2 regions of the Streptomyces sp. GS7 genome follow, and region 1 is predicted to be linked to the other one. Evidence: riboswitches for the same ligand, from Rfam matches in the RefSeq annotation. Region 1 holds a riboswitch; the other holds the start of a gene.
What was found. Region 1 has a riboswitch for glycine ahead of gcvP (aminomethyl-transferring glycine dehydrogenase). Riboswitches for the same ligand answer to the same signal wherever they lie in the genome.

Region 1 (15,672 bases):
TCGTGGTTCGACCTGTGGTGCCGACGGTGGTCGAGCCCTACTTGCCGATCGCCGTCGTGGCAGCGCTGGACGCCGTGTTCGGCGGTCTGCGCGCGATGCTGGACGGCATCTTCGACGACAAGGTCTTCGTCGTCTCCTTCCTGTCCAACGTGGTGGTCGCGGCGCTGATCGTCTTCCTCGGCGACAAGCTGGGCGTCGGTGCCCAACTCTCCACCGGTGTCGTGGTCGTGCTGGGTATCCGGATCTTCTCCAACGCCGCCGCGATCCGCCGGCACGTCTTCAGGGCGTGAGGCGGATGGGTACGGAGGAGACGCCGGAGCCGGAGAAGAAGTCCGAGCCGTATCCCGAGCGCAAGGCCGGTCCGGAGCGCGGTCCCGCCGACCGGCGCCCGATGCCGCCGGAGAGCCCCCGCACGCCCACGGGGGAGGCGGGTGCGGGTGCCGAACACCGGGGCTCCGACGAGGAATCGGACGAGGCGGGGCAGAGTGGCGCCAAACGGGCGGATGAGGGCGCCTCTGGCGCCGCGGCGGACGAGGGGAATCCGTCGGAGCCGCTGACCGGCCGGCAGCGTCTCGTGGCCGGTCTGTGGCCGCCGCGGCTGACCCGGGCTCAACTGATCGTTGCGTTGCTCCTGTTCATTCTGGGTCTCGGCCTCGCGATTCAGGTACGTTCCACGAGTGACAGCAGTGCGCTGCGGGGCGCGCGCCAAGAGGATTTGGTACGCATCCTGGACGAACTGGACAACCGCTCCCAGCGGTTGACGGATGAGCAGCGGCGCCTGGAAGGGCAGAAGACCGAACTGGAGAACAGTTCGGACCAGGCCGAGGAGGCCCGTAAGCAGACCGTGGAGAAGGAAGCGCAGCTGGGCGTGCTGGCCGGGACCGTCGCGACGCAGGGCCCCGGCATCAACCTGACCATCGACGATCCGCACCACTCCGTGGAGGCGGACAAGCTGCTCGACACCATCCAGGAGCTGCGGGCGGCCGGAGCCGAGGCCATCCAGGTCAATGGCGTGCGGGTCGTCGCGAACACCTACTTCTCGGACCTCCGGGGCGGGGTGGAGGTCGACGGAAAGCGCGTCACGCAGCCGTACCGATTCAAGGTCATCGGAAAGCCGGAGGACCTGGAGCCGGCGCTGAACATCCCTGGCGGAGTGGTCCAGACACTGGAAAAGGAGCAGGCCAAGGTGTCTGTGACCCGTGAGGAGAAGATCGTTGTGGACGCCTTGCGGGAGGCGAAGCGGCCTGACTACGCTCGGTCGTCATCGCAGTGAGGCATCTACGTATGGTGATGGCCCGGGGAGGGCATGACGTAGCGGGGGGTCGACGCACCGTGCGTGTGGTGTGTGAGGGAAACTGTCTGAAGGCCACGGACGTTCACAGGATGTCCGGATCGGCCGGTGTGTGCATCGAGGGTTCGTCCTGCCCCACGGGCGGGTCTGTTTCGTACAAGGGGAATCGCCCGTGAAGTTGTTTGCAAAGCTGTTCGGCAAGAGCGCCCGCCAGGAGGGTGGCAGCGGCTCCGCGCGGCATCGCGCGACGCGCCAGCCCGAGGAGAGCGGCGCGGCCGAGGACCGTCCGCTCTTCCGTGACGAGGTCGGCGGTCCGTCCGGGGGGCACGGCGCGGGTTCTGTTGACCCCTCCGGGTCCGGCCGCATAGGTTCCCAGGAACCATCAACCTCACGCACGGGTGGAGGGTTGGCCTTGCCGGTTTGTACGAGGTGTGGGCACCGGAACGCCGAGGCGAGCCGGTTCTGCTCCAACTGCGGTGCGCCGCTGCGTCCGGGCGCACAGCCCGAGCGCGCCTCCGAGACGACCTCGACGATCTCCATCTCGGGGATCGAGGCGTACGACGCGGAGGCGACGGGGCAGAATCTGACGCCGTCGCTGTCCCCTGAGGCGCAGGCGGCCGTCGACGCCCTTCCGCTGGGTTCGGCGCTGCTGGTCGTCCGCCGGGGGCCGAACTCCGGCAGCCGCTTCCTGCTGGACGGCGAGCTGACGACGGCGGGCCGGCATCCGCAGGGCGACATCTTCCTCGACGACGTGACGGTCTCCCGCAGCCACGTGGAGTTCCGCCGCGGCCCGGACGGCCGCTTCACGGTCACCGACGTGGGCAGCCTGAACGGCACCTACGTCAACCGTGAGCGGATCGACTCGGTCGTCCTCGCCAACGGCGACGAGGTGCAGATCGGCAAGTACCGCCTGGTCTTCTACGCGAGCCAGCGGGGCGTCGGTATCTGACCGCCAGGGAAGGCATATGCGCCATACACCGGCAGGCGGTGCCGGTTCCGCCGGCACCGCCTCCTCGGACCGCAAGCCGATGAGCATCGGCACGGTGCTCAACGCGCTGCGCGAGGAGTTCCCCGAGGTCACGATCTCCAAGATCCGCTTCTTGGAGGCCGAGGGGCTCGTCGAGCCGAAGCGCACGCCTTCCGGGTACCGCAAATTCACGGCGGCCGACGTCGAGCGCCTGGCGAACGTGCTGCGCATGCAGCGGGACCACTATCTGCCGCTCAAGGTCATCCGGGAGCATCTGGATGCCCTGGAGCGGGGCGAGCAGGTGCCGCTCCCGGCTCCGGCGCCGTCCCGGGACCTGGCCGAGGGCGTGTCCGACCCGGACGAGGAGGGCCCGCCGGCGGCCCGGATCGGCCGGGCGGAGCTGCTGACCGCCGCCGACGTGGACGAGGCGGCGCTCGCCGACTGGGAGTCGTACGGACTCATCGTCGCGCATGAGGACGGCGGATACGACATCGAGACCGTCGCCGTCGCCAAACTGGTCGCGGAGCTGGGCCGCTTCGGTCTGGAGCCGCGGCATCTGCGTGCCGTGAAGGCGGCGGCCGAGCGCGAGGCCGGTCTGGTCGAGCAGGTCGTTGCACCCCTTCGGCGGCACCGCAACCCTCAGACCCGGGCGCATGCCGAGGCCACCGTCAGAGAGCTGGCCACGCTGTCCGTACGGCTTCACGCGGCGCTGGTGCAGAGTGCTCTGCGGGTCCGTCTGCCGTGAGCAAACGACTGCCCGACTACCCAAACCTGCCGGGCACGTCCTAGGGTTGCTGTGTGAACGAGCTCGACGTCGTGGGTGTCCGGGTGGAAATGCCTTCCAGCCAACCGATCGTGCTCCTGCGGGAGGTGGGAGGCGACCGTTACTTGCCCATTTGGATCGGGCCAGGGGAAGCCACCGCCATCGCCTTCGCCCAGCAGGGCATGGTCCCTGCCCGGCCGCTGACGCACGACCTTTTCAAGGACGTGCTCGAAGCGGTGGGCCAGGAGCTGACGCAGGTCCGCATCACGGATCTGCGCGAAGGGGTCTTCTACGCCGAGCTGGTCTTCGCCAGCGGCGTCGAGGTCAGTGCCCGGCCGTCCGATGCCATAGCGCTGGCGCTGCGCACGGGAACACCGATCTTCGGTACCGACGGTGTGCTGGACGACGCGGGGATCGCGATTCCGGACGAGCAGGAGGACGAGGTGGAGAAGTTCCGCGAGTTCCTCGACCAGATCTCGCCCGAGGACTTCGGCACCAGTAACCAGTGACTCGGCCAGCCGAACGCCTGTTTCCGGCCAACCTGCAATCCTTTCCCCGTGGCAAGTCACGAGAAACCACTCGTAGGGTGATTATCACTCGGCGTGGCGAGCGCGGCGATCGTTGACGCACCCCGGGTGACTGCATACCGTCGATAGGGCAGGTCCCGTCCGGGACGTGGAGGACGGAGGGCGGCGTGGCAATCACCGGCGACGGTACGGCGGCGGAAGGGGCGTTGCCGCTCCACTCGGGCGCGGCAGCGAACCGCGGTCCCGTACAGGCCGCCGCGATGTCGGGGGACCGCGAGCCGGAGAACATCGGCTACCGCGGACCGACCGCATGTGCGGCGGCGGGCATCACGTATCGGCAGCTCGACTACTGGGCGCGGACCGGTCTGGTGGAGCCCAGCATCCGGCCCGCGTACGGGTCCGGCACGCAGCGGCTCTACAGCTTCCGGGACGTCGTCGTCCTGAAGATCGTCAAGCGGCTGCTGGACACCGGGGTCTCGCTCCAGAACATCCGCACCGCGGTGCAGCACCTGCGTTCGCGGGGGCTGGCGGATCTGACGCGGATGACGCTGATGAGCGATGGCGCGACGGTCTACGAGTGCACCTCGCCCGATCAGGTCGTCGATCTTCTGCAGGGAGGCCAGGGGGTCTTCGGCATCGCGGTCGGCGTGGTGTGGCGGGACGTGGAGGGCGCGCTGTCACAGCTCCACGGAGAGCGTGTGGACACCGGCGAGACGCTGGTCGGGAAGAACCCGCACGACGAGCTGGCGCGGCGGCGCAACCGGGCCGGCTGACGGCGCGTACGGGGTCCCGGGCCCGGGTCGGGCCGATTGTCAGTGGTGTGCGGCAGCATCGGTGGTGTGAGACGTGCGCCGACGATCCTGCATCTGGACATGGATGCGTTCTATGCCTCCGCCGAGCAGGCGGCCAAGCCGAGCCTGCGGGGAAAGCCCGTGGTCGTCGGCGGGATCGGGCCGCGCGGGGTGGTGGCGACGGCGTCGTACGAGGCCCGGGTCTTCGGGGTGCGCTCGGCGATGCCGACGGCGCAGGCACGCCGGCTGTGCCCCAACGCCGCCTATCTCAGCCCGCGATTCACCCTGTACCGCCAGGTGAGTGAAACGGTCATGGAGCTGCTGCGGGCGCTGTCGCCGCTGGTGGAGCCGCTGAGCCTGGACGAGGCGTTCGTGGACCTGGAGGCGGGTGGGGTCGCGCCGGAGACGGCCGCGGTACGGGCGGTGGGGGCGCAGCTGCGGCGGGACATCCGGGCGGCCACGGGGCTGACGGGGTCGGTGGGGCTGGCGGGCGCCAAGATGCTCGCCAAGATCGCGTCCGAGCAGGCGAAGCCGGACGGCCTGGTGGTGATCGAGCCCGGCACGGAGCGGGAGCTGCTGGGGCCGATGCCGGTGCGCACGCTGCCGGGGGTCGGGCCGGCCACGGCCGAGGCGCTGCGCCGGGGCGGGATCCACACGGTCGCGGAGACCGCGGAGGCCGGTGAGGCGGAGCTGGTGCGGCTGCTGGGCAGGGCGCACGGCATGGGGCTGTACGCGATGGCGCTGGGGCAGGACGACCGGCCGGTGGTGGCCGAGCGGGACGCGAAGTCGGTGTCGGTCGAGGACACCTTCGAGGTCGATCTGACGGACCGGACGCGGGTGCGCAACGAGGTGCTGCGGTTGGCCGACCGGTGCGTGGAGCGGCTGCGGGCCGCCGGGCGGTCCGGGCGCACGGTGGTGATCAAGGTGCGGAACTACGACTTCTCGACGCTCACCCGGTCCGAGACGCTGCGCGGGCCCACCGACGACCCCGCGGTCGTGCGGGAGGCGGCCGTGCGGCTGCTGGAGACGGTGGACACCACCGGCGGGGTGCGGCTGCTGGGCGTGGGGGTGAGCGGGCTGGCGGACTTCACGCAGGAGGATCTCTTCGCCCAGATCGCCACGGAGCGGCAGGCGGAGGAGCACGCCGGGCCTGCCGAGTCGGAGGCGGAGGCGGCGCCGGAGCCGGGGGAGGAGCTGCCGCGGCGGTGGCATCCGGGGCTGGACGTGGTCCACGAGGAGTTCGGCGCCGGGTGGGTGCAGGGCAGCGGGGTGGGGCGGGTGACCGTACGGTTCGAGACGCCGGGGTCCGCACCCGGGCGGGTGCGGACCTTCGCCGTCGACGATCCGGCGCTGCGGCCGGGGGAGCCGCTGCCGCTGCCGGGTGACCTTGATCAGTCGTCGGCGCCGGCGATCCGCCCGAAGTCCGAGTCGCCGGCCGAGGACAGCGAGTCCGAGACCGGGGAGGAGATATCGAGGCGGTAGTGGTGGTAGAGCTGGAGTTCCTGCTCGGGGGAGAGGTGCCGGCCGACGCCGAAGTCCGGGGCATCCTTGATGAGCTTGCGGTCATAGGGAATGCGCAGGCTGTCGCCGACCATTTCGCTGGGTTCCAGGGGGACGAACGCATCGCGGCTGAAGAGGCCGGTGCGCACCGCGGCCCACTCCGGTTCACCCGTCGCATCGTCGAGGTACACCTCGTCGATGGTGCCTATCTTCGCGCCGTTCCGGTCGAACGCTTTGCGGCCGATGAGGCTCCGGGGATCGATATCGGCTTGCACGGTCCCTCCAATTGGTCGCAACTGCCTTGTGACAACTACGAAACGGCACATTTCATGCCTCGGCCACTCGAAGGATCGTTCCAGCAGTGCGCTGGTAGGCTGGCGATTGGCCGCAGAACCCATGCGGGAGAGTCCTTTGTCGTTCGCGACCAGGGCGCCGAAGGAGCAAATCCTCCCCGGAATCTCTCAGGCACACGTACCGCGTGGGTGAGGTCACTCTGGAAAGCAGGGCGGGTCACGGTCAGCCACCAAGCCGGAACCCCTCCTCACCGACGGTGAAAACCGGGCCGCATCCCGCGGACCGGTGAAGCTCTCAGGTTGAGATGACAGAGGGGGAGGCCGTCCGGGCACCAGCGCCGTGGTGCCCCTCGTAGGTCGCATTGACCAGGAGGCCCCCGCAGATGACCACCAATCGCATCTCCTTGACCGAGCTGGAGCGCGGCACCCCCTTCGAGCGCCGGCACATCGGCCCCGATGACGAGGCGCAGGCCAAGATGCTCGCGCAGGTCGGCTTCGGTTCGCTGGACGAGCTGACCGCCGCCGCCGTCCCGGACGTGATCAAGAGCGCGGAGGCGCTGGGCCTGCCGCGCGCCCGTACCGAGGCCGAGGTCCTGGAGGAGCTGCGCGGTCTGGCCGACCGCAACCAGGTCCTGTCGTCCATGATCGGACTCGGCTACTACGGCACGTTCACCCCGCCGGTGATCCTGCGCAACGTGATGGAGAACCCGTCCTGGTACACGGCGTACACGCCCTACCAGCCGGAGATCTCGCAGGGTCGGCTGGAGGCGCTGCTGAACTTCCAGACGATGGTCGCCGAGCTGACCGGACTGCCCACCTCCGGTGCCTCCCTCCTGGACGAGGGCACCGCCGCCGCCGAGGCGATGGCCCTCTCCCGCCGGGTCGGCAAGGTCAAGCAGGGCGTCTACCTGGTCGACGCCGACTGCCTGCCGCAGACCGTCGCCGTGATCCGGACCCGCGCCGAGCCGACCGGCGTCGAGGTCGTCGTGGCGGACCTGTCCGGCGGCATTCCGGCGGAGATCGCCGAGCGCGGGGTCTTCGGCCTGCTCCTGCAGTACCCGGGCGCGTCCGGCGCGGTGCGCGACCCGCGGGCCGTGATCGCGCAGGCCCACGAGCTGGGGGCGGTCGTCACCGTCGCCGCCGACCTGCTGGCCCTGACCCTGCTGGCCTCGCCGGGTGAGCTGGGCGCGGACATCGCGGTCGGTACCAGCCAGCGCTTCGGCGTTCCGATGGGCTTCGGCGGCCCGCACGCCGGCTTCATGGCCGTACGCGAGCAGTTCGCCCGCAGCCTGCCCGGCCGGCTGGTCGGGGTGTCCGTCGACGCGGACGGCAACAAGGCGTACCGGCTGGCGCTGCAGACCCGTGAGCAGCACATCCGCCGGGAGAAGGCCACCAGCAACATCTGCACCGCGCAGGTGCTGCTCGCCGTCATGGCGGGGATGTACGCGGTCTACCACGGGCCCGACGGGCTGCGGGCGATCGCCCGGCGCACCCACCGCTACGCGGCCATCCTGGCCGAGGGCCTGCGGGCCGGCGGGGTGGAGCTGGTCCACGACGCGTACTTCGACACGCTGACCGCGCGGGTTCCCGGCCGTGCCGCCGAGGTCGTCGCCGCGGCCCGTGAGGCGGGGGTCAACCTCCGCCAGGTCGACGCGGACCTGGTCGGTATCGCCTGCGACGAGACCACCGGGCGCGCCCAGCTGACCGGCGTCTGGGGCGCCTTCGGGGTGCGGGGCGACATCGAGCGGCTGGACGCGGCGGTCGTCGAGACACTGCCGGAGCCGCTGCTGCGCACCGACGACTACCTCGGCCACCCGGTTTTCCACCAGCACCGCTCCGAAACCGCCATGCTGCGCTACCTGCGGACGCTGGCCGGCAAGGACTACGCGCTGGACCGCGGCATGATCCCGCTCGGCTCCTGCACGATGAAGCTGAACGCCACGACCGAGATGGAGCCGGTCACCTGGCCCGAGTTCGGGCAGCTGCACCCCTTCGCGCCGGCCGACCAGGCGCAGGGCTACCTCACGCTCATCCAGGAGCTGGAGGAGCGGCTGGCCACGGTCACCGGCTACGACAAGGTGTCCATCCAGCCCAACGCCGGCTCGCAGGGCGAACTCGCCGGGCTGCTGGCCGTCCGCGCCTACCACCGCGCCAACGGCGACGAGCAGCGCACCGTCTGCCTGATCCCGTCCTCGGCGCACGGCACCAACGCGGCCAGCGCCGTGATGGCCGGCATGAAGGTCGTCGTCGTCAAGACCGGTGACGACGGCGAGGTCGACGCCGACGACCTGCACGCCAAGATCGAGAAGCACCGCGACGAGCTGGCCGTCCTGATGGTCACCTACCCGTCCACCCACGGCGTGTTCGAGGAGCACATCACCCAGATCTGCGCCACGGTGCACGAGGCCGGCGGTCAGGTCTACGTGGACGGCGCCAACCTCAACGCCCTGGTCGGCCTCGCCGAGCCGGGGAAGTTCGGCGGCGACGTCTCGCACCTCAACCTGCACAAGACGTTCTGCATCCCGCACGGCGGCGGTGGCCCCGGCGTCGGCCCGGTCGGCGTCCGCGCCCACCTGGCGCCGTACCTGCCCAACCACCCGCTGCAGCCCACCGCGGGCCCGGAGACCGGTGTCGGGCCGATCTCCGCCGCCCCCTGGGGCTCGGCCGGCATCCTGCCGATCTCCTGGGCGTACGTCCGGCTGATGGGCGGCGAGGGCCTCAAGCGCGCCACCCAGGTCGCGGTCCTCAGCGCCAACTACGTCGCCAAGCGCCTGGAACCGCACTACCCCGTGCTCTACACCGGGCCCGGCGGGCTGGTCGCGCACGAGTGCATCATCGACGTCCGGCCGCTGACCAAGGCGACCGGCGTGAGCATCGACGATGTCGCCAAGCGGCTCATCGACTACGGCTTCCACGCCCCGACGATGTCCTTCCCGGTGGCCGGCACACTGATGATCGAGCCGACCGAGAGCGAGGACCTGGGCGAGCTGGACCGCTTCTGCGACGCGATGATCGCCATCCGCGCGGAGATCGACAAGGTCGGCTCGGGGGAGTGGGACAAGGACGACAACCCGCTGTGCAACGCCCCGCACACCGCGGGTGCGCTGACCGGCGAGTGGAGCCACGCCTACCGCCGCGAGGAGGCCGTCTTCCCTGCCGGGGTGGACGCCGCGGACAAGTACTGGCCGCCGGTGCGCCGGATCGACGGTGCCTTCGGGGACCGCAACCTCGTCTGCTCCTGCCCCCCGCTGGACGAGTACGACGGCTGATCCACGGCAACATCAAGGGCCCTCGGCGCGATGCCGGGGGCCCTGTTGTACGTGCGTGGTACGTGTCGGGTGGCCGCGGATCAGGCGGCGGCGGTGACCCGGGCGGAGCCGAGCGGCCGGTGCGGGGCGATGACCTGGCCGTTCGGCAGCAGCTCACCGGTGTCCTCGAAGAGCAGGACGCCGTTGCAGAGCAGGCTCCAGCCCTGCTCGGGGTGGTGCGCCACCAGTTGGGCGGCCTCCCGGTCGGTGGATTCCGCTGACGGGCATGGCGGTTGATGCTGGCACATGGGAATTGTCTTTCGCTGCGGTGTGGTGAACGTCGTGCGGCTCGCTGAGGTGGTCATGGCCGCTCCCCCGTTTCCTGTCGGTCCCAGTCTTGCCCTACGGAGGTGTTTCCGCAGGGATTTCGCAGCAGCGGTACACACTCGATACTGACGCATCACCCGTGCGGGCGGTTGCTCCCAAATGAGCGCGACTCCCGGGGGGTTGGGAGTGGTATCGGCGGGCGGGCCCGCGCGGGTGGGCAGCGCGGTGCGCCCCGCGGCAGGGAAGGGCCACGGGGCGCCGGGCGGCGGTGCGGGCGTACGCGGGCGTACGAGGGGGGTGCGGCGGTCAGGCCGGCTCGCGGAGCAGCGGGGTGGGGGCGGGAGCGGGGGCGAGGCGGCGGGCGAGGCGGGGGAGCAGGTCGGCCAGGCGCTGCGGGAGGTGCGGGGCGATCCCCGGCGGGGCGGGGGCCAGCGGCACCAGGAGGTCACCGGGGGCGGGCATGCCGTCGGCGCCGTCCGCGGTGGTGTCGTGGTGCAGCCACAGGGTGAGCATGTACAGCTCCGGGACGGACAGCAGCCGCGGCTGGTACGGCGCGGCGAGCGACTCCGCCTGCTGCAGGGCTCGTTCGGTCGCGCCGACATAGGGGCCGTCGCAGAAGCGCGAGAACGTCCAGCCGTCCGCGGTGAGCCGGGCCTCGGCGGTCGCCAGGGCGCGCTCCCCGCCGCGGACCAGGAAGCGCCAGCCGGCGAGGCGGGTGCGCGGCGGGCCTGCCTGGCTGATGTCGTCCCAGACGTGCACGGGCAGCGGGTGGTCGGGGCTCAGCGGTCCCTGATGGGCGCGCAGCGCGGAGGTGGGGGCCTCGCGGATGGCGGTGGGGGAGCTGAGGGCGGTGAGGATGCTGCGCAGGGCGGGCGCAGGGGCAGGCGGGATGTGCAGCGGCATGGCGGGTCGCCTCTCGCTTCGGAGACACGGTGGAGCGGGGAAGTGCGGACGTCGCTGTCTGCGGGCGGGGTCAGAGCAGGGCTGACCGCGGCTGCGGACCGGCACGGCCGGCCGCGGTGCCGGAGTACCGGTGGGAACACCGCCACGCTGGCGCCACATCTCTGCCTCGCCAGCGAAGTTTATACGACATATGTTCTGGAAGTGTTTCGGCTACTCGCCTTGCGGATTTCCGGCAAGGCGGAATCCGGCCCCTTGCTCCGGGTGGTTTCCGCCGCTTTGTGTCGGGCCGGGGAGATGCCACCTCGTAATTTCTCGGTGATGCGGTAGGCCGGATCACGTCGGTGTTTTTTACGAGCGAATTGCGGAGGGCGCTGGCCATGGAGATATGCCCGAGGAAAATGCCCGGCGCCCGGTACTCGTCAGACTAACCGTACCGTCATGGTCGTGAGGCGTTATCGATCAGATTGCCGGGGCATCATCGACCGTAGCGCGTGCCCCGGGGTGCCGGGGGCGGCCCCAAGCAGCCCGTGGCAGCGGGTCGTTCACTCTAGAAGGGACCCTTCGATGGGGGAGAAGGTCGCCGCGGACGGGATCGACCTGGCGGACCGGGAGCGTTATCGAAGAAAGTTGCACGACTGTCTGGCGGGATTGCGCAGGATGCTGGCGGAGAAGCGGTTCGATCGACCCAGGAATCTCATGGGGCTGGAGATCGAGCTGAATCTGGCGGGCGCCGACGGGCTGCCGCGCATGCTGAACTCGCAGGTGCTGGAACGCATCGCCAGCGGCGATTTCCAGACGGAACTCGCCCAGTGCAATCTTGAGGTCAACATCACCCCGCACCGATTGTCCGGACGTGTTCTGGACCAACTCGCCGAGGAACTCCGCACGGGCCTCGGCTATGCGGAAAGAAAGGCCCGCGAGCTCGCCGCCCGCATCGTGATGATCGGCATCCTGCCGACCTTGCACGCCAGTGACCTCACCGCCTCCAGCCTCTCCGCGAACGACCGCTATGTGCTGCTCAACGAGCAGATGCGGGCGGCCCGCGGGGAGGACTTCGCCATCGACATCGAGGGTGTCGAGAGGCTGGTGTCCCGCTCGCCGTCGATCGCGCCGGAGGCGGCGTGCACCTCCGTCCAGCTGCACCTCCAGGTCACGCCCGGCCGGTTCGCCGCAGTCTGGAACGCGGCTCAGGCGATCGCCGCCGTCCAGATCGCGGTCGGCGCCAACTCGCCGTTCCTCTTCGGGCGGGAACTGTGGCGCGAGTCGAGGCCGCCGGTCTTCCAGCAGGCCACCGACACCCGGGCGCCCGAACTCCAGGCGCAGGGCGTGCGCCCCCGGACCTGGTTCGGTGAGCGCTGGGTCGAGTCCGTCGACGAACTGTTCGAGGAGAACCTCCGGTTCTTCCCGCCGCTGCTGCCGCTGTGCGGCCCGCAGGAGCCGCTACGCGTCCTCGATGAGGGCGGCGTGCCCACCCTCGCCGAACTGGTGTTGCACAACGGAACGATTTATCGATGGAATCGCCCCGTCTACGCCGTCGCCGGCGGCGTGGCGCACCTCCGCGTCGAGAACCGGGTCCTGCCGGCCGGCCCCACCGTCGCCGACGTCGTCGCCAACACCGCCTTCTACTACGGCCTGGTGCGCGCGCTGGCCGAACAGCCCCGCCCGGTGTGGACCCGGCTGCCGTTCGCCGCCGCGGCCGGCAACTTCGACGCCGCCTGCCGCCACGGCATCGACGCCGTGCTGCGCTGGCCGCGGTCCGGGCGGGCCGGCGGCATCGCCGAGATACCGGCCGTACGGCTGGTACGGCAGGAACTGCTGCCGCTGGCGGCGGCCGGGCTGGACGCCTGGGGTGTCGAACCGGCCGACCGCGACCACTACTTGGGCATCATCGAAGCCCGCTGCGTCCGCCGGGTGAACGGCGCGTCCTGGCAGGCCGCGGCCTTCCACCACGCACGGCGGCAGGGCCTGGCGCGGGAGGCCGCACTGGCCGCGATGACCCGGCGCTACAGCGAGCTGATGCACACCGGGGAGCCGGTGCACACCTGGCCGGTGGCCTGGCCGGTCGGCGAGGCCACCGTCCCGGCGCAGCGGCGGGCCGCGCCGGACGGGGTGTAGCGGGGGCCGTGCACGAGGGTGTCGGCTCACGCCGGTGCCGCGGTCGGTGCGGATCTCCGGGCCGGCCGCCGGGGAGCCGGCGGCGCCGATGCCGTCGACGGATGGGGTTCTCCCGGAGCGCGGCCCGGTGGGGAGGAGATCCGGGGCCGGGATTTCACGTCGCACGGGCCTGCCGGTACGCGGCGAGCGCGGTGGCGTACGGGCCGGTGGCGCGGGGCACGGGCGTCGGTGACCGGAAGGCGGTGGCGAGTGCGTCGCGGTGCGTGCCGCTGTTCTCGCCGCCCTCGCCGAGCCGGCCGGTGGGTGGCAGCTCCACGTAGTCCTTGGTGCCGTCCAGGCAGGCGGCGAACTTCCACCGCCGGACCTCGTCCCCGGGTGTGAAGGTGTCCAGCGCCTGTGGCCGGGAGTCCTTGGTGAGGGCCGGCCGGGACCGGCCGCCCTGGCCCGGGTCCGGGAGGGCCGTCGACACGGGGACGTCCACGGCCGTGGTGACGCGGGTGCTCTGCACCGTGGTGGTCCACATGCCCAGCAGCGCCTTGAGTTCCCCGGCCGACGGCGGGTTGGTGGTGGCGGTGGCGTACGGCTGCGGTGCGCGCCCGCCGGCCGCGCCGACCAGCTTCGGGTCGGCGCTGCCGCTGCTGGACCGGAAGCCGTGGCCGCGCAGGGTGTTCTGGCCGTCGGTGTCGTCGAGGAGCGTCAGGAAGCGGTTGGCGGCGCGGCTCTGGTCGGCGGTCAGCTCCTGGTCGTTCACGAGGGTGTACGGGTAGTCGAGCTCGGCGGCGCCGTCCTCGGGGTAGAGGAGGTCGAGGGCGGGCCCGCCGGCCGTGGTGTTGTGGGCGTACGCGGCCTGCTCGGAGAGCAGCAGAGCCTGGTTGCGGCGCGGATTGCGCTGCTCGGCGCCGGAGGCGTCGTGGGGCAGGGTGGCGAGCAGTCGGCCGTCGCCGTCCGCGACCCGCTCGTAGAGCAGTTTGGCGGTGGCGGTGGTGCGGCCGGCGGCCCTGCCGCCGTCCTTCGCCTCCTTGCGGTTGGCGGCGTCCGTACGGGCCAGCGCCAGGAGTCCGGTGGCGCTGCGGGTGGGGTCGGCGACGCCCAGGTGCAGCCCGGATCCGGAGGTCGCGGCCCGGGTCAGCGCGGTCCAGGTGTAGGTCGTGTCCGGCCAGCCCAGCGCCTTGGCGGCGGAGGGGACGGTGCCCAGCGCGATGGGGGAGGAGGCGATGGTGCCGGCGGCGGTCAGGGACGATCCGCCCTCGTCGGCGACCTGTGCCGCCCACAGGCTCGAATCGGGTATCCAGACCTGGAACTCCGGGTTGGCCGGCCGCTGGGCGAGCGAGTCGGCGACCTCGTCGGCGGGCCGGGCGCGCACCCTGACGTCCAGGCATTTGCCATCGGTGCGGGTCGCGTCGTCGCGGGCCTTCTTGGCCACCGTCTGCAGCGCCGGGGCGATGTCCGGGGAGGCGACCACGTCGACCTCCACGGAGCTGCCGCCGCACGCTCCTCCGAAGGGGAGCAGATCGGTGCGCAGCGCCACGGCGGAGCCGGCGGCGACCGCGAGGACGACGGCGGTGGCGACGGCGACGGTGCGGCGACGCCTTCGGGGGCGGGCCCCCGTGCCCGCCGGTGCGGAGTCGTCGGGCAAGCTGTGATGTCCCATTGCGGTAGCGCCTCTCCTGATACTCGGAGTCCGGAGTTCCGGATCTCCATCGGGATCAATGGGGACGTCACCGCGCCACGTGGATGGCGCCCGTCCCCGGCCTGTCGCGCGCGATCTTCGTAACTGCTTTCGAGACCCTAGCGGTGCGGTGGCGGCGGAGTGGCGGTATTGCAGAAGTGGAGGAAAGCCTTGCAGTCGGATACAAGCCCCGTGGCGGACGCGGACGTTCCAGGTGAAGGAGCCGGTTCGGGGCGTTCCCGGGAGGCGGCCGGCGAGTCGCCCCGTCGGGTGCTGCGGAACGAGACGCTGATCGTGCTGGCGCTGTCCCTGGGAGCCAGCGCGGTGTCGGCGCTCATCAGCTTCATCGGGTCGCTGACCAAGCCCGGCGGCCTCAAGCACCAGGCGGCGACGCTCAACGCCTCGCATGCGCCCGGCCGGCCGTGGCTGGATCTCGCCTGGCAGCTGTTCGGTATCGCGACCGCGCTGGTGCCCGTCCTGCTGGTGGCGCACCTGCTGCTGCGGGAACGGGCCGGCGGGCTGCGCGCGATCGGCTTCGACCGGCGGCGGCCGGGGTTCGACCTGGGCATGGGCGCCGCGCTGGCGGCCGTCATCGGGGGCAGCGGTCTGCTGCTCTACCTGGGCGCGCGGGCGGCCGGAGTCAATCTGACGGTGGTGCCCGAAGGGCTGCCCGACGTGTGGTGGAAGATCCCGGTACTGATCGCCTCCGCGGTGCAGAACGCCGTCCTGGAGGAGGTCATCGTCGTCGGCTACCTGCTGCGCAGGCTGGGGCAGTTGGGGTGGACGCCGGTGGCCGCGGTGGCGGCCAGTTCGGTGCTGCGCGGTTCGTACCACCTGTACCAGGGCGTCGGCGGCTTCTTCGGCAACATGGTGATGGGCGTGGTCTTCGCCCTGCTGTACCGGCGGTGGGGCCGGGTCGGGCCGCTGGTCGCCGCGCACGCCCTGATCGACACCGTGGCGTTCCTGGGCTATGCGCTGCTCGCCGGACGGGTGGGGTGGCTGCCCACGGGGTGAGCGCCGGGTGAACGGACAGGAGGGGCGCGGGCCTTGGCGCTCCCGCCCCTTCGCGTACCCGGACGATCCCGGCGCGGCGTCCGCGCGGCGCGCGTGACGGGTCAGCCGGCGGCCAGCAGCTCGCCGTCGATGACGGTCACCGCCGAGCCGGTCAGCAGCGTCCGGTCGCCGCGCAGCTCGGTCCGTACGAAGCCGGTACGGGCGCCGCCCTGGAGGCCGACCAGGGCGGCGCGGCCCAGGCGCGCCGACCAGAACGGGGCGAGC
Region 2 (15,672 bases), 4.1 Mb from region 1:
GGTCGAGGCGGAGGTCGAGCCGGCCGGCGATCGCGGTGCTGCCGGGGATGGCCGGGCGCTCGCCGGGGGCGCTCTCGGCGCCCAGGCAGTGCTCGTACGGCGGGATGGCCGGGGGCTTGGCGGTGGTGCGGACGTCGTCGGGAAGGGTCGCGAGGTCCCCGTACGCGGCGAGCACGCGCAGCCGCTCGACCTCGGTGCCGTCCTCGGCGAACTGCACGAGGGAGGCGGTGCCGGTGGACAGCGTGCGGCCGGTGCGGACCACTTCGGTGCGGATGACGGCCGGGCCGGGGACGGAGGCCGTGAGGTAGTGCGCGGTGACCGTGAGCGGGTCGGGGTGCGGGAGGGTGTCGCCCAGGGCCCGGCCCATGAGGGCGAGGAGGTAGCCGCCGTTGACCGCGTTGATGATCGTCCAGCCCGCGGAGAGGTGGGTGTCGTAGGCGCCGGTGGCGCGCCGGATGACCGCGGTGTCGCGGTCGAACTCACTGTTTCCTACGGTCGCCGTTGCCATGGCGGCACCGTACACCGGTTTATTACCGACCGGTAGTGTCAATTTCAAGGGCCGCCGGCGGGCCCCTGCGGACCGCCGACCGACCGCCGGTGTCCACCTACCGACCGCCCCGGACCCGCGTGTTCCGCGGCTGTAATGATGGCGGCATGCTTCATGTGCTCTACCTGATCGGCGTCGCGGCCTTCGCGGCGAGCGGTGTGCTGGCCGCCTACCGCGCGAACATGGATCCGTTCGGCGGGCTGGTGCTGGCGTTCGCCGCGTCCATCTCGGGCGGCACGCTGCGCGATCTGATCCTGGACCGGCGGCCCCTGTACTGGACGCACGACTGGGTACTGCTCACGGTGATCATCTGCGTCGGCGTCGGCACCATGGCCTATCTGCGGTTCTGGTCGCTGCCGCGGAAGTCGCTGCTGGTCGCGGACGCGATCGGGCTGTCCGTCGTCACGGTGATCGGGGCGCGGGCGGCGATCACGGCGGGGGCCACACCGCTCGCGGTGATCATCCTGGCGGTGCTGACCGGGGTGGCCGGCGAGGTCATCCGGGACGTGCTGTGCGGGGAGTTCCCGCCGCTGCTGCTGCGCGAGGACGTCTACGCCATCGCGGCGCTGGCCGGCGGCTGCTGCTATCTGCTGCTGCACCAACTCGGTGTCGGGGCCACCCCCGCCGCGGCGGTCTCGGCAGGGGTGGTGTTCGCGCTGCGGATGGGCGCGGTCTACCTCGGGCTGCATCTGCCCCGGCCGCAGCAGCTGCGCGCCCGGGGGGCGAAGGAGCCCGAGGAGCCCGGGGACGGCGCGTAGCCGCGCGGCCCGGTGGCCGCGTGAGCGGTCAGTTCCCCGGCAGGGCCGGCCGGCCGGGGGTGTCGAGCCAGGTGTGGAACAGGTCGCCCAGCCGCTGACCGGAGACCTTCTCGGCGAGCGCGACGAACTGGGCGGTGTTCGCGTTGCCGTAGCGGTGCTGCGCGGTCCAGGTGGGCAGCAGCTTGAAGAACGCCTTGTCGCCGATGCGTTCGCGCAGCGCCTGGAGGGTCATCGCGCCCCGCTCGTAGACCGCGTCGGAGAACATGGTGTCCCGCTGCGGATCGGAGACCTTGATCTTCCAGAGCGGGTCGTTCGCGGGCAGGGAGTTGTACGCCTTGCGGAAGGCGTCATGGGCCGTCGTGGTGCCGCGGTGCTCGGCCCACAGCCACTGGGCGTACGTGGCGAAGCCCTCGTTGAGCCAGATGTCCTTCCACTGCTTGACCGAGACCGAGTCGCCGAACCACTGGTGGGCCAGCTCGTGGACGATCGTGGTCTCGTTGCGCACCGCCGAGTAGACCGGCTTGGACTGCACCTCCAGGGAGAAGCCGGCCTCCGGCATGTCGTCGACGATCGCGCCGGTCTCCTCGAAGGGGTACGGGCCGAAGATCTTGGACCAGTAGTCGGTGGCCTCCGCGGTGATGCCGTAGATGTCGACCTTGCCGGTGGGGAGGGTCGGGTCGACGGCGACGTAGATCGGGGTGCCGCCGGGGGTGGTGCCGGTCCGGGTGTCGAACTTGCCGATGGTGGCGGTCGCCAGGTACGTCGCCATCGGGCGGCTCTCGCGCCAGTGGGACCAGGAGCGGCCGTGCGACTCGCCGGAGCTGATGAGCCGCCCGTTGGAGACGCCGGTCAGGCCCTTCGGGGCGTCGATGTGGATGTCGTAGGTGGCCTTCTCGCTGGGGTGGTCGCTGGAGGGGAACCACGTCGAGGCCGCGTTCGGCTCGCAGGCGACGAAGACGCCGGTCTTGGTCTTCATCCAGCCGTACTTGGAGCCGAAGACGATCGGGCCGCTGAGCGGCTGCGGGACGCCGTGGTAGACGACGGTGACGGCGAAGCGGGCGCTGCGGGAGAGCGGGGCCTCGGGGCGGATGACGATCTTGTCGCCGGTCCGCTGGAAGTGGGCCCGGCGGCCGTTCACCCGGATCGAGTCGACGGTCAGCTTCTGGAGGTCCAGGTCGAACGTCGAGAGGTTCTGGGTGGCTCTGGCGGTCAGCGTGGTCCGGCCGTCGAGCCGGCCCGAGTCGGGGTGGTAGCTGACGCCGAGGTCGTAGTGGAGGGGCGTGAAGCCGCCGTTGCCCATCTTGGGGAAATAGGGGTCACCGACCCCGGGGGCGCCGGGGGTGGCGCCGGGGGCGGCGGCGATGGTGGCGGCCGAGGCCACCGCGGTCGCCAGGGCGAGCCAGCGGGAGGTGCGACGCGCAGAGCGGGAGAGTGCCATGAGCCGTCCCTTCCAACACACGGATACGATTAGAACAACCGTGCCAACTCTGCACTCTCCCGCCGTACTTCACCAGCGACTTTGCCAAGTCGTCAGTAGTTACTGATCTGTTGCTACATTACCGGCCGAACTTTCGGCCACCGTGGCCGAGTTGGGACCTTCACCATCGGGATGGTGGCAGGCCACCCGGTGCCCGGTGCGCAGCTCGACCAGCGGCGGCTCGGTGGTGGCGCACTCCTCCGTCGCCTTCCAGCAGCGGGTGCGGAACCGGCAGCCGGAGGGCGGGTCGATCGGCGAGGGGACGTCGCCCTTCAGCAGGATCCGGTCGCGTTCGGTGCGCCGCCGGGGGTCGGGCACCGGGACCGCGGACAGCAGCGCCTTGGTGTACGGGTGCCGCGGCGACGCGTACAGGGACGCGCGGTCGGCGAGTTCGACGATCTTGCCGAGGTACATCACCGCGATCCGGTCCGAGACGTGCCGGATGACGGAGAGGTCGTGGGCGATGATGACGTAGGTCAGGCCCAGCTCCTCCTGGAGGTCGTCCATGAGGTTGACGACCTGGGCCTGGATGGAGACGTCCAGGGCCGAGACCGGCTCGTCGGCGACCACCAGCTTCGGCTTGAGGGCCAGCGCCCGGGCGATCCCGATGCGCTGCCGCTGACCGCCGGAGAACTCGTGCGGATAGCGGTTGTAGTGCTCCGGGCTCAGGCCCACCAGCTCCAGCAGCCGCTGCACCTCCTTCTTCACCCCGCCCTCGGGCTCGACGCCCTGGAGGCGGAAGGGGGTGGAGACGATGCCGCCGATGGTGTGCCGCGGGTTCAGCGAGCCGTACGGGTCCTGGAAGATCATCTGGACGTCGCGGCGCAGCGGCCGGAGCCGGCCCGAGGACAGATGGGTGATGTCCCGGCCCGCGAACTCGATGGTGCCGCCGGTCGGTTCGTCGAGCCGGGTGATCAGCCGGCCCATCGTCGACTTGCCGCAGCCGGACTCGCCGACGACCCCCAGCGTCTCCCCCGGCAGCACGTCGAAGTCGATGCCGTCGACCGCCTGGACGGCGCCGACCCTGCGCTTGAGGAGCCCCTTGGTGATCGGGAAGTGCCGCACCAGGCCGCGCACCCTCAGCAGCGGCCCGTCCTGGGTCGGGTTCCCGGTCGCCTCGGTCGTCTGTGTGGCTCTGGTCGCCGGGGTGGTCCGCGTCGTCTCGGTCGTCGGAGTGGTCTCGGTCGTCGGAGTGGTCTCGCTCGTCTCGGTCACAGCTTCGGCGCAATCTCTTCGGTCCAGATACGCTCCCGCTCCTCCTGCGCCATGTGGCACGCGGAGAAGTGCCGGCCGGCGACCTGCCGCAGTTCGGGGCGCACCGTGCGGGTGGCGTTGTCCGCGGGGACGTCCGCGTACGGGCAACGGGGGTTGAAGGCACAGCCGGACGGCACGTTGATCAGGCTGGGCGGCGAGCCCTTGACGGGGATCAGCCGGTCCGTCTGGTCGCGGTCGATCCGCGGCATGGAGCCGAGCAGGCCCCAGGTGTAGGGGTGCTGCGGGGTCGAGAAGACCTTCTCCGACGGGCCCCGCTCCACGCACCGGCCGCCGTACATCACCAGCAGGTCGTCGGCGAGTTCGGCCACTACGCCCAGGTCGTGGGTGATGAGGACGACCGCCGAGCCGAACTCCTTCTGGAGGTCGCGGATCAGGTCGAGGATCTGCGCCTGGACGGTGACGTCCAGGGCGGTGGTCGGCTCGTCGGCGATCAGCAGCTCGGGGTTGTTGACCAGCGCCATGGCGATCATGGCGCGCTGGCGCATCCCGCCGGAGAACTGGTGCGGATGGTCGTCGACGCGCTTGTCCGGCTGCGGGATGCCGACCCGGTCGAGCATCTCGACGGCCCGCCTGCGCGCGGTCTTCCGGTCGACGTCGTGGTGGACGCGGTACGCCTCCACGATCTGGTTGCCGACCGTGTAGAAGGGGTGCAGCGCGGACAGCGGGTCCTGGAAGATCATCGCCATCTCGCGGCCCCGCAGCCGACGCACCTCGTCGGGGTCGGCGGAGACCAGCTCCCTGCCGCCCAGCCAGATCTCGCCGGACATCCGGACCGTGCCGCGCTGCCGCCGGGAGGCGCGGTGCAGCCCCATGACGGCGAGCGAGGTCACCGACTTGCCGGAGCCGGACTCGCCGACGATGCCGAGCGTCCTGCCCTTCTCCAGGCTGAAGGTCAGGCCGTCGACGGACTTCACGAGACCGTCGTCGGTGGGGAAGTGCACCTTCAGATCGCGGACTTCGAGGAAGGCGGTGGGCCCGGCGGGCCCTGTCTCCCCGGCCTTCCCGGCTTCCCCGGTCTCTTCGGCCGTCCCGGTCGTGTTCTCGGAAGCGTCGGTCACGTGAGCCTCACCCGCGGGTCGACGGCGGCGTACAGAACGTCCACCACCAGGTTGCATATGACGATGAAGAACGCGGCGAGCAGGGTGACGCCGAGGATGTTCGGCAGGTCGTTGGCGTTGATCGAGTCGACCGCGAAGGCGCCGACTCCCTTGAGCGAGAAGACCTGTTCGGTGATCAGGGCACCGCCCAGCAGCAGACCCAGGTCCATGCCGAAGACGGTGATGATCGGGGTGAGCGCGGCCCGGAGCCCGTGCCGCAGGACCACCTTGCGCTCCCGCAGGCCCTTGGCGCGGGCGGTGCGGATGTAGTCCTCGCTCAGCGTCTCCAGCATGCCCGCCCGGGTGAGCCGGGCGTAGAGCGCGGAGTAGAGGAAGGCCAGGGTGACCCATGGCAGGACCAGCGTCCGGGCCCACAGGAACGGGTCCTGGAGCAGCGGTACGTAGTCGCTGCGCTCGAAGATCGGCCACTGGTAGGTGAACAGGGCCAGCGCCAGCGCGCCGGTGAAGAACATCGGGAGCGAGACGCCGGCCAGCGCCACGCCCATCGCCATCCGGTCGAAGACCGAGCCGGGGCGGAGCGCGGAGAGCACTCCGGTGGCGACGCCGGAGACCAGCCACAGCACCGCGGCGCCGGCGGCCAGCGACACCGTCACCGGGAGCCGGGACTGGATTTCCGGCCAGACCTCGATATGCGTCTTGAAGGAGTAACCGAAGCACGGCACATGGCACTTGGCCGCGTCCGGTCCGAATTTGTAGTCGACGCCGACGAAGATGCCCTTGAGGAATTCCCAGTACTGCTCGTACACCGGCTTGTCCAGCCCGAGGTTCTTCTTCACCGCGGCGATGTCCGCGGTGGTGGGGGCCTTTCCGATGTACTGCTGGGCGAGCTGGTCGGTGCTCTGCCCGGCCAGTTTCGGCAGCAGGAAGAAGATGCCGAAAGTGACCGCGCTGACGATCAGCAGCAGGATCACTGCGCTGATCAACCTGCGGATGATGTACGAGAACACGGGGATGCGGCGCCGGTGCCGCGGGCCGGGCGCGACCGGCCCGCGGACACCAATGCCTTCACCTGCCTTCCAGGGCTGCTACTTCTTGACGCCGATGTTGAGGTAGTCGTACTCACCGCTGAAGGCCGAGGTGGACATCATGTTGGTGGCCTTGGGCGAGCGGTACATCAGGACCTTGAAGTAGGTCAGCGGGACGATCGCCGCCTGCTCCATCGCCTTTTTGTCGATATCGGCGTACGCCTTCTCGCGGGCGCCCTTGTCGGTGTTGGCGATGGCGCTGTTGAGCAGGTTGTTGATCTCCGGATCGTCCAGCTCGGACAGGTTGGAGTTGCCGGACTGGCTGATCGCCTTGCCGTTGAGGATCTGCTGGAGGTAGCCGTAGCCGGTCGGGAAGTCGGCGCCCCACTGCATCATGATCAGGCCCACGTTGTTGGACTTGTTGAACGCCGGGACACCGGCGTAGTCCGAGAAGTACTTGCTGGTCGGGTACGACTGGATCCTGGCGTTGATGCCGATCTTCTTCAGCGAGCCGATGACCGAGGTGGCCGCGTCGACCTCGTCCTGGCGGTCGTTGCGGGCCAGGATCGTGGTGTTGACGTTGCCCGCACCGCACTTGGCCCAGTGCTTCTTGGCCTCGGTCAGGTCCAGGTTGTCGCCGCTGTACTTCTGCGGGTACAGGTCGTACTTCTGGTAGCCGGCGATGTCCGTCGGCAGGACCGTGGAGGCGATCTCACCGCGGATCGGACCGCCGAGCGCGGTCTGCACCGCCTTCTTGTCGATGGCGTACTCGACGGCCTTGCGGCACTCGACGTTGTCGAACGGCGCGACCTTGGTGTTGAGCGCCGTGTAGACGAGGCGCTGGCCGAGCGCGTTGTCGGTGTCGGCCTTCAGCTTCGGGTCGGTCAGGAGCTGGGCCTGGGTCTGGCCGTCGACGCCGCGGCCGGCCATGTCGACCAGGGTGTTGCCGGACTGGAGGTCCTTGTCGATGGTCGACTGGGCGACCTTCAGGTTGAGCACGATCTTGTCCGGCAGCTGCTTGCGCAGCGGGTCGGTCTGCGCCGACCAGTTCGGGTTGCGGACCAGGGTGAGCTGCTTGCCCTCCTGGTAGTTCTCGAACTTGTAGGAGCCGGAGGAGACCACGCTCTTGGTGTAGTCCGCGCCCTTGTCCTTGGCCTGCGGGACCGGGGCGGTCTGCGGGGCGCTCACCAGGTAGTCGAACTCGGCGAACGGCTGCTTGAGGTGGAAGACGATGGTCTGCGGGTCAGGGGTCTCGATGGACTTGAGCCCCTCCTTGGACTTGTCCTTGTACGGCCCCTTGTAACCGCCGTCGTTGTCCACGAGGAACTGCTGGAAGTAGTTCGGGCCCAGCGAGAGGACGTCGCGCGCGAAGTTGCTGCGCTCCACGGCGTACTTCACGTCCTGGGAGGTGACCGTCGTGCCGTCGTCGTACTTGACGCCCTTGCGGATCTTGTACGTCCAGGTCTTGCCGCCGTCGCTGGGCTTGCCCATCGACTCGGCGAGGTCCGGGGCCAGCTCCTCGCCCTTGGTGCCGGGGCCCGGCTTGAAGGTGGTGAGCGGGCGGGCGTAGAGGCGGCTGAAGTTGTAGACGAAGGCGTAGTAGGTGTTGCCCGGGTCGAAGGACTCGGGGGCGTCGCTCATCGCGTAGGTGACCGTGCCCCCCTTCTCGTCCGAGGCGTTGACGACGCTCTTGGTGGCGGCGTTGGCCTCGGCCGAGCCGGCCGAGGAACCCTTTCCGCTGCAGCCGGCCAGCAAAAGGCCCGCACTGGTGAGGGCCGCGACAGCAGCGACCGGAACTGACCTTCGCATAGTGGTCGGTATCCCCTTCGTTCGTCGTGAAACATCCTTACGAAACGGCGGTGGTGCAGATCGGGCGCCCGGCGGCCGTCAGCGGCCGCGCGGGTCGAGTGCGTCCCTCAGCCCGTCACCGAGCAGGTTGAAGGCGAGCACGGTGACGAAGATGGCGAGGCCGGGGACGATCATGTACTGGGGGTCGACCTCGTAGTACTTGACCGCCTGGGTGAGCGTGCCGCCCCAGGAGGACTGGGGTGGCTGGATGCCGACACCCAGGAAGCTCAGCGCCGCCTCGAAGAGGATGTTGGAGGGGATCAGCAGCGTCGAGTAGACGATGATCGGCCCCACGAGGTTGGGCAGCAGTTCCCGGAAGAGGATGAACGGCCCGCGCGCGCCCAGGCCGCGGGCGGCCGAGACGAATTCCCGTTCGCGCAGCGACAGCGTCTGCGCGCGCACGATCCGGCCCATGTACGGCCAGTTGAAGAAGCCGATCACGAAGATCAGCACCGAGATGTGCAGCGGCAGCCCCTGCAGGCCGAACGCACCGCCCTGGAGCGAGGCGGAGATCGCGATGGCGAACAGCAGCAGCGGGAAGGCGAGGAAGACGTCCATCATGCGGCTGATGAGCGCGTCCACCCGGCCCCGGTAGAAGCCGGCGACGACGCCGAGCACGCTGCCGAGGGCGACCGACAGCAGCGTCGCGCCGAACGCCACCAGCAGCGACACCCAGGAGCCCTCCAGGATCCGGGCGAGCAGATCGCGGCCGAACTTGGGGTCCACCCCGAGCAGGTGGTCGCCGCTCATCCCTCCGAAGTCCCCTTTGGGGAGCGTGGTGTTGGGGTCGATCAGGTCCGGATGCGGCAGGTTCGGGTCGAGTCCGAAAAGCGCCTGGAGGGGGCGGGAGAGCGCGGCGACCAGGACGAGCAGGACGACGACGACGGCACCGGCCACGGCGACCTTGTCGCGGCGGAAGCGCAGCCAGGCGATCTGGCCGAGCGAGCGCCCCTCGATCCGCTTGCTCTCCACGCCCTCCAGCACCGCTTCCGGCTGCGCCTGCGCAGCCGCCCCGGTGGTCTCGATCGGTGTGGTCACGGTGCCCTTGACCCCTCTCGGCCGGCGGTGGCCGGCCGGTGCCCGCCGCGGTAGCGGCCCGGTTTCCCATCACTGACGCTTCCCCTGCCGCCAACTCGTCATGGCGTCAGGGGCGTTCACTCAACGGAAGATCAGAGGTGGTGCGGTAGATCAGAGGTGCTGCCTTGCCGTGCAGAAGTGCCGCTCGCACAAAGGACCGAGGCCCTGTGCGGCCGGAGTCTTCATCCGACCGGCGATCACTCACCAGCCCCCGCGGGGAATGGATGCACAACTGTGATCTGGCCCACGACCTTCCGTTATACGAACAACGGTGCGGGCTGACCGGACCGAAAGGAGGCCCGAAGGGGGTTCCGACAGGGGTCCAACTTCCGTACGGACAGGGGGAATTCAAGCCAAGTACGGCAGCCCGCGGCGGCGCCGGGAAGGCCCGCCGGCGTCAGTAGGAACGCGGGTATCCGTAACCGTAGGTCGGTCCGGGAGCGGGCGGCTGCGCATAGCCGTCGCGGTCGAAGAAGGGGCGCGCGCAGGCCCGCATCCACATGCCGACCGGGTCGAACTCGTCGTTCATCGCGACGGTCGAAACGGGCAGACCGTCCGGAACGGCACCCATCGACTGCTGGATCATCAACCGCACCGAATCCACCGACAGCTGGCCGGTGTCGTACAGATCCAGCCCGATCGCCAGATACGGGGCACCGAGGGCGGGTTGCACCCAGGCCCGGCGCAACGACCGCACGGCGGGCGTCCGGTGGGCGTTCTGGGCGAGCAGGGCGTAGAACTGCGGGATGTCGACGGCCGGTTCGGAGATCCGCAGCGGACCGGCGGGCAGCCGGTCGAGGCCGCCGGCGATCCGCCGCAGATCGAGCCAGGGCACGCCGACGCCGCCGCCGGGCGCGTGCGGGTTCAGCCACAGCCCCCAGCGGTCGGGGAAGAGGGAGGCGGCGATCTCCGTGCCGGTGACCAGCTCGTGGTCGCGGTTCCAGCCGGAGGCGGCGAGTTCGGCGGCGGAGGTCACGCAGGGGGCGTAGCCCAGCCCGTCGACCTCCATGTTCCCGTACTGGGCGTCGGGCATCCCGGCGCGGCCGTGCCAGAGGAGCATCCAGACCTGGCTCTGGGCGAGCGCGTGCAACAGCGCCTCGTAGGCGTCGTAGCGGCCGGGCGAGACCTGTCGCAGCATCTGCTCGACCTGGCCGGCCGCCGCGGCTCCCTGATGCGCACCCGCGCTCACGTGGTCCCGTCCCTTCTGTCAGCAGGGCACGTGAGGGTGCGCCCGCCCGTCATCCAACCAGCTTACGAGTGGTCCCGTGCGTAGAAGGGCCGCACGCGCTCCAGCATCCAGTCGGCGACCGGATCCCCCTGGGCGATGTCGAGCAGGACGAGCTGGACGGGCCAGGGCACCGGCACCGCACCGAGCGCACGTCCCAGGGCCGCCAGCGCCTCCTCGCGGGCGCTGCCGTCGTGCAGCCGCTCGGCGGGCACGTCGAGTTGCACGCCGACGAACAGCGCGGGCGTGTCGCCCTCGACACTTGCCAGGGCGCGCCGGGCAGTCACGACAATTCCGGCACCGGAGAACTCCAGTCCGGCCGCGGCGAGGAAGTCCACCGGCTCGTCCTGCCAGTCCGGTTCGAAGAGCCGCACCCGGGCGCCGCTCGGCAGACCGCCGGCCTGCTCCGCACGCCCGGCCCGGCACAGTTCGGCCACCGCGGGCGGCGGCAGCGGGACCCCGACCGTGCCGTCGGGGTTGACCGCGATGCCCACCAGCGGCGGCAGCCCGCGGGCGAACTCCCGGGCGGGCGCGACGGTGAAGCCCATATGCGCCCCGACGACCTTCATGAACTCCTGCTCGGAACTGAAGACCGGGACGTACGCGGCCCCGCCGATCTCCACGGTCGGCACATCGAGGCCGGCCGCCCCGAAGCCCGCACTGTCCGGGCCACCGCCCTTGGGCAGCGGCACCCACACCCGGCTGCGGCCCAGCACCTCGACGATCCGGCCGCCCGCCTCCGGATGCCCGACCGATGCGGCCAGCACCTCTTCGAGTTCGTTCGCCGGCCAGGCCAGCTGCGGAATCCCCTGGTCCGGGAAGTCCCCCGGAGCCGGAAAGTTCCCCGGATAGTTCTCCGGATAGTCCATGTCACCCACCCATTGCCGACCGCGCGCTTTCTGGCCAACGACACTAGCGGGAGGTCCGGCAACGACCGCAGCCGGAGCCGCACACAGGAGCGAGGGCGGCGGCCGTACGCGCACCGGCCGCCCCCGTCGGTCGAAGCCGACCGCCTCCAGCGTGCCGGCCGCCCGGCGGTCGAGCAGTACCGCGGAACGGAAGCCCGCCGGGAGCCGGTCCGCCTCCGCGCCGCCCACCAGCCGCCGTACCGCCTTGCGGTGGCGGGCGAAGGCGTACCGGGACACCCCGCGCCCGCGGGTCCGCCGGCCGCTCGGCGCCACCTCCGGCGGCACGTCGAGCAGCACCAGGTGCAGCCCCCGGCTGCCGCGCCGGGCCGTCCGCGAGATCCAGCGGCGCATCCACACCAGCGTCCCGCAGTCGTGCACCACCACGCTGCCGCCGGAGCGCAGCGCCCGGCGCAGTGCGAGGTAGTGCGCCGCGCGGACCAGCGGGCGGTACAGGCCGTACGGCACCCGGTGCAGCCGGCCGCGTTCCCAGCGCTCCCGGGCGTCCTGGGAGTCGATGCGGTGGACCGCGGCGCCGCGCGCGTCCAGCCGCGGCACCAGGCGCCGCATCAGGGTGCTCTTGCCGCTGCCCGGCAGGCCGGAGACCACGACCAGATCCCCGGGCGGGAAACGGAGTTCGGCGGTGCGGCGGACCGGGCGGGCGCCCCGGAGGTCGGTGGTCCGGGGGCGGCGACCGGACTGCGGGACGGACGGCGGGCGGCGCCGGGTCCGGGGCGGGAGCTGGAGCCGGGCTGCGTCCACCGGGGCCGAGGGCGCACTGCCCGAAGTGGCCGCGTGTGCCGCTCCCCTGTGCACCGTGAACACCCCTCCCGGTCCGGTTCCGGCTCCGGTTCGGGACCGGAGCCGCACCCGCAGAGTGTCAAGAAAAGGTAATGCCCATCAAGGCGATTGCCCGATCCGACGAGGTGGCGGGCGCCGGGCTGACGGCGCACCGGGCCGCCGCCCGACGGCCGCCGCCGGAGGCGCCGCGCACCCGGCGGGTTCCGGAACCGCGCGGGCGGCCCGGCGGAGCCGACCGGAACGGGGCGACGACCAGGGCTCCTTTATCCGGCGATCCCGTGTAATGATGTGGCCGCCACGGGCACACCTCTGGTCACTCGTGCGCTGCCAACTCCATACCGGCCGCTTGAACCCGCGCGGGAGAGTCCCCGGCCACCACGGCGGGGCGCCGAAGGAGCAAGTCCTCCCTTGAATCTCTCAGGCCCCTATACCGCGCGGGCGAGGCAGATCTGAAAAGCGAGCCAGTGCCCGGTTGCAGGCGCGGCTCCACCCAAGGTGCAAACCGGGTCCGTTCGCGGGATCCCGGTGAACCTCTCAGGTTCCGATGACAGATGGGGAGACCGTCTTGTCACCCATGCCTGGGAGCCCGGAACGATGACTGAAGCCCCCCGCCGCACCGCGTTGGATGCCACCCATCGCGCGCTCGGCGCGACCATGACCGACTTCGCCGGCTGGGACATGCCGCTGCGCTACAGCAGCGAGCGCGACGAGCATGTCGCGGTCCGCACCCGCGCCGGCCTCTTCGACCTCTCCCACATGGGCGAGATCACCGTCAGCGGCCCGCGGGCCGCCGACCTCCTCGACTACGCGCTGGTCGGCAACATCGGCGGCGTCGCCACCGGACGTGCCCGCTACACCATGATCTGCGCGCCCGACGGCGGCATCCTCGACGACCTGATCGTCTACCGGCTCGCCGACCAGGAGTACATGGTCGTCGCCAACGCCTCCAACGCCCAGGTGGTGCTGGACGCGCTGACCGAGCGGGCCGGCGGCTTCGACGCCGCGATCCGCGACGACCGCGACGCCTACGCGCTGATCGCGGTGCAGGGCCCGGAGTCCCCCGGCATCCTCAAGGGGCTCACCGACGCCGACCTGGACGGGCTCAAGTACTACGCGGGCCTGCCCGGCAAGGTCGCCGGCGTGGACGCGCTGATCGCCCGTACCGGTTACACCGGCGAGGACGGCTTCGAGCTGTTCGTCCGGCCGGCGGACGCGGTCGCCCTGTGGGAGGCGCTGACCGAGGCCGGCGCCTCGGTGGGCCTGGTCCCCTGCGGACTGTCCTGCCGCGACACGCTGCGCCTGGAGGCCGGTATGCCGCTGTACGGGCACGAGCTGACCTCCGCCACCACGCCGTTCGACGCCGGTCTGGGCCGGGTGGTGAAGTTCGAGAAGACCACCAACGGCGGGGACTTCGTGGGCCGCGCCGCGCTGGCGACGGCGGCCGAGCGCGCCGAGACCGCACCGCCGCGCAAGCTGGTCGGCCTGATCGCCGAGGGCCGCCGGGTGCCGCGCGCCGGATACCCGGTCGTCGCGGCCGACGGCACGGTCATCGGCGAGGTCACCTCCGGGGCGCCCTCCCCCACCCTCGGCAGGCCGATCGCCATCGCGTACGTCGACGCGGCCTACGCCACGCCGGGCACCGAGGGTGTCCGGGTGGACATCCGTGGCAGCCATGAGCCGTACGAGGTCGTCGCGCTGCCCTTCTACAAGCGGCAGAAGTAGCGGTCGGCCGCGCCGCAGTAACGGTTCACCGGCCGCGGAAGCGGCAGCGGCGCACCGCCGCGCCTCTCCCGGCACGACCCTCCCCCGGCCTCGCCAGGGGCGACCCCCGTCACCACCACACCCTCGCGTACAGGAGAATCGAACCATGGACAACCCCCAGCAGCTGCGCTACAGCAAGGAGCACGAGTGGCTGTCGGACGCCGAGGGCGGCGTCTCGACGGTCGGCATCACCGAGCACGCGGCGAACGCGCTCGGCGACGTCGTCTTCGTGCAGCTCCCGGAGGTCGGCGCCACGGTCACCGCGGGCGAGTCCTGCGGTGAGCTGGAGTCGACCAAGTCGGTCAGCGACCTCTACTCCCCCGTCGACGGCGAGATCACGGAGGTCAACGAGGACGTCGCCGCCGACCCCTCGCTGGTGAACTCCGCCCCGTTCGAGGGCGGTTGGCTGTTCAAGGTGAAGGTCAGCGGCGAGCCGGAAGACCTGCTCACGGCCGACGAGTACACCGCCTTCGCCGCCGGCTGAGCCCGCCCCTGCCGGAGCTTCGCACCCCTCCCGATCCTCCAGGAAGATCTCATGTCGCTTCTCAACAGCTCCCTCCATGAGCTCGACCCCGACGTCGCCGCCGCCGTCGACGCCGAGCTGCACCGCCAGCAGTCCACCCTCGAAATGATCGCCTCGGAGAACTTCGCTCCGGTCGCCGTCATGGAGGCCCAGGGCTCCGTCCTCACCAACAAGTACGCCGAGGGCTACCCCGGCCGCCGCTACTACGGCGGCTGCGAGCACGTCGACGTCGTCGAGCAGATCGCCATCGACCGGATCAAGGCCCTCTTCGGTGCCGAGGCCGCCAACGTCCAGCCGCACTCCGGCGCACAGGCCAACGCCGCCGCCATGTTCGCGCTGATCAAGCCGGGCGACACCATCCTGGGCCTCAACCTCGCCCACGGTGGACACCTCACCCACGGCATGAAGATCAACTTCAGCGGCAAGCTCTACAACGTCGTCCCCTACCACGTCGACGAGAAGACCAACCTCGTGGACATGGACGAGGTCGAGCGCCTCGCCAAGGAGCACCGCCCCAAGCTCATCGTCGCCGGCTGGTCCGCCTACCCGCGCCAGCTCGACTTCGCCGCCTTCCGCCGCATCGCGGACGAGGTCGGCGCCTACCTCATGGTCGACATGGCCCACTTCGCCGGCCTCGTCGCCGCGGGCCTGCACCCGTCCCCGGTCCCGTATGCCCATGTCGTGACGACCACCACCCACAAGACCCTCGGCGGCCCCCGCGGCGGCGTCATCCTCTCCACCGCCGAACTCGCCAAGAAGATCAACTCCGCGGTCTTCCCCGGCCAGCAGGGCGGCCCCCTGGAGCACGTCATCGCTGCCAAGGCCGTCTCCTTCAAGGTGGCCGCCTCCGAGGAGTTCAAGGAGCGCCAGCAGCGCACCCTCGAAGGCGCCAAGATCCTCGCCGAGCGCCTCGTCCAGGACGACGTCAAGGAGTACGGCGTCTCGGTCCTGTCCGGCGGCACCGACGTCCATCTCGTCCTGGTCGACCTGCGCGACTCCGAGCTCGACGGTCAGCAGGCGGAGGACCGCCTCCACGAGGTCGGCATCACCGTCAACCGCAACGCCATCCCGAACGACCCCCGCCCGCCGATGGTCACCTCCGGCCTGCGCATCGGCACCCCCGCGCTGGCCACCCGCGGCTTCCAGGCCGACGACTTCCGCGAGGTCGCCGACATCATCGCGGAAGCCCTCAAGCCCACCTACGACCGCGACGCCCTCAAGGCCCGGGTCACGGCGCTCGCCGAGAAGTACCCCCTCTACCCGTCCCTGTGACGCGTCTCATGGCGTGAGCACCGGCCCGTTCGCGGGCCGGGACGTGGCGGGCGGCGAGCCCGGGGCCGGCCACCGGCCCCGGGCTCGCGCCCTGCTGCCCGGATTCCTCCGTTGTTCCCG

Region 2: linked by a shared signal. The riboswitch ahead of gcvT (glycine cleavage system aminomethyltransferase GcvT) and the one ahead of gcvP (aminomethyl-transferring glycine dehydrogenase) in region 1 are both predicted to bind glycine.

Annotation. Positions count from the first base shown of each region.
Region 1 is NZ_CP047146.1:3,284,194-3,299,865, forward strand. Features, by position in the region: gene GR130_RS14265 (small basic family protein) at 1-290, shown strand, start outside; gene GR130_RS14270 (DUF881 domain-containing protein) at 296-1,273, shown strand; gene GR130_RS14275 (FHA domain-containing protein) at 1,404-2,240, shown strand; gene ftsR (transcriptional regulator FtsR) at 2,257-3,003, shown strand; gene GR130_RS14285 (bifunctional nuclease family protein) at 3,057-3,530, shown strand; gene GR130_RS14290 (MerR family transcriptional regulator) at 3,716-4,321, shown strand; gene GR130_RS14295 (DNA polymerase IV) at 4,388-5,821, shown strand; gene GR130_RS14300 (PRC-barrel domain-containing protein) at 5,731-6,126, opposite strand; glycine riboswitch at 6,229-6,326, shown strand; gene gcvP (aminomethyl-transferring glycine dehydrogenase) at 6,516-9,401, shown strand; gene GR130_RS14310 (DUF5999 family protein) at 9,482-9,688, opposite strand; gene GR130_RS14315 (hypothetical protein) at 10,014-10,610, opposite strand; gene GR130_RS14320 (glutamate-cysteine ligase family protein) at 11,175-12,725, shown strand; gene GR130_RS14325 (substrate-binding and VWA domain-containing protein) at 12,880-14,376, opposite strand; gene GR130_RS14330 (CPBP family intramembrane glutamic endopeptidase) at 14,566-15,408, shown strand; gene GR130_RS14335 (PhzF family phenazine biosynthesis protein) at 15,510-15,672, opposite strand, start outside.
Region 2 is NZ_CP047146.1:7,424,620-7,440,291, forward strand. Features, by position in the region: gene GR130_RS32175 (thioesterase family protein) at 1-508, opposite strand, end outside; gene GR130_RS32180 (trimeric intracellular cation channel family protein) at 655-1,305, shown strand; gene GR130_RS32185 (M1 family metallopeptidase) at 1,334-2,743, opposite strand; gene GR130_RS32190 (ABC transporter ATP-binding protein) at 2,843-3,997, opposite strand; gene GR130_RS32195 (ABC transporter ATP-binding protein) at 3,994-5,115, opposite strand; gene GR130_RS32200 (ABC transporter permease) at 5,112-6,122, opposite strand; gene GR130_RS32205 (ABC transporter substrate-binding protein) at 6,201-7,949, opposite strand; gene GR130_RS32210 (ABC transporter permease) at 8,028-9,026, opposite strand; gene GR130_RS32215 (enhanced serine sensitivity protein SseB C-terminal domain-containing protein) at 9,463-10,254, opposite strand; gene GR130_RS32220 (enhanced serine sensitivity protein SseB) at 10,317-11,159, opposite strand; partial or broken gene GR130_RS41700 (AAA family ATPase) at 11,448-12,065, opposite strand; glycine riboswitch at 12,344-12,439, shown strand; glycine riboswitch at 12,440-12,557, shown strand; gene gcvT (glycine cleavage system aminomethyltransferase GcvT) at 12,591-13,718, shown strand; gene gcvH (glycine cleavage system protein GcvH) at 13,864-14,241, shown strand; gene glyA (serine hydroxymethyltransferase) at 14,293-15,552, shown strand.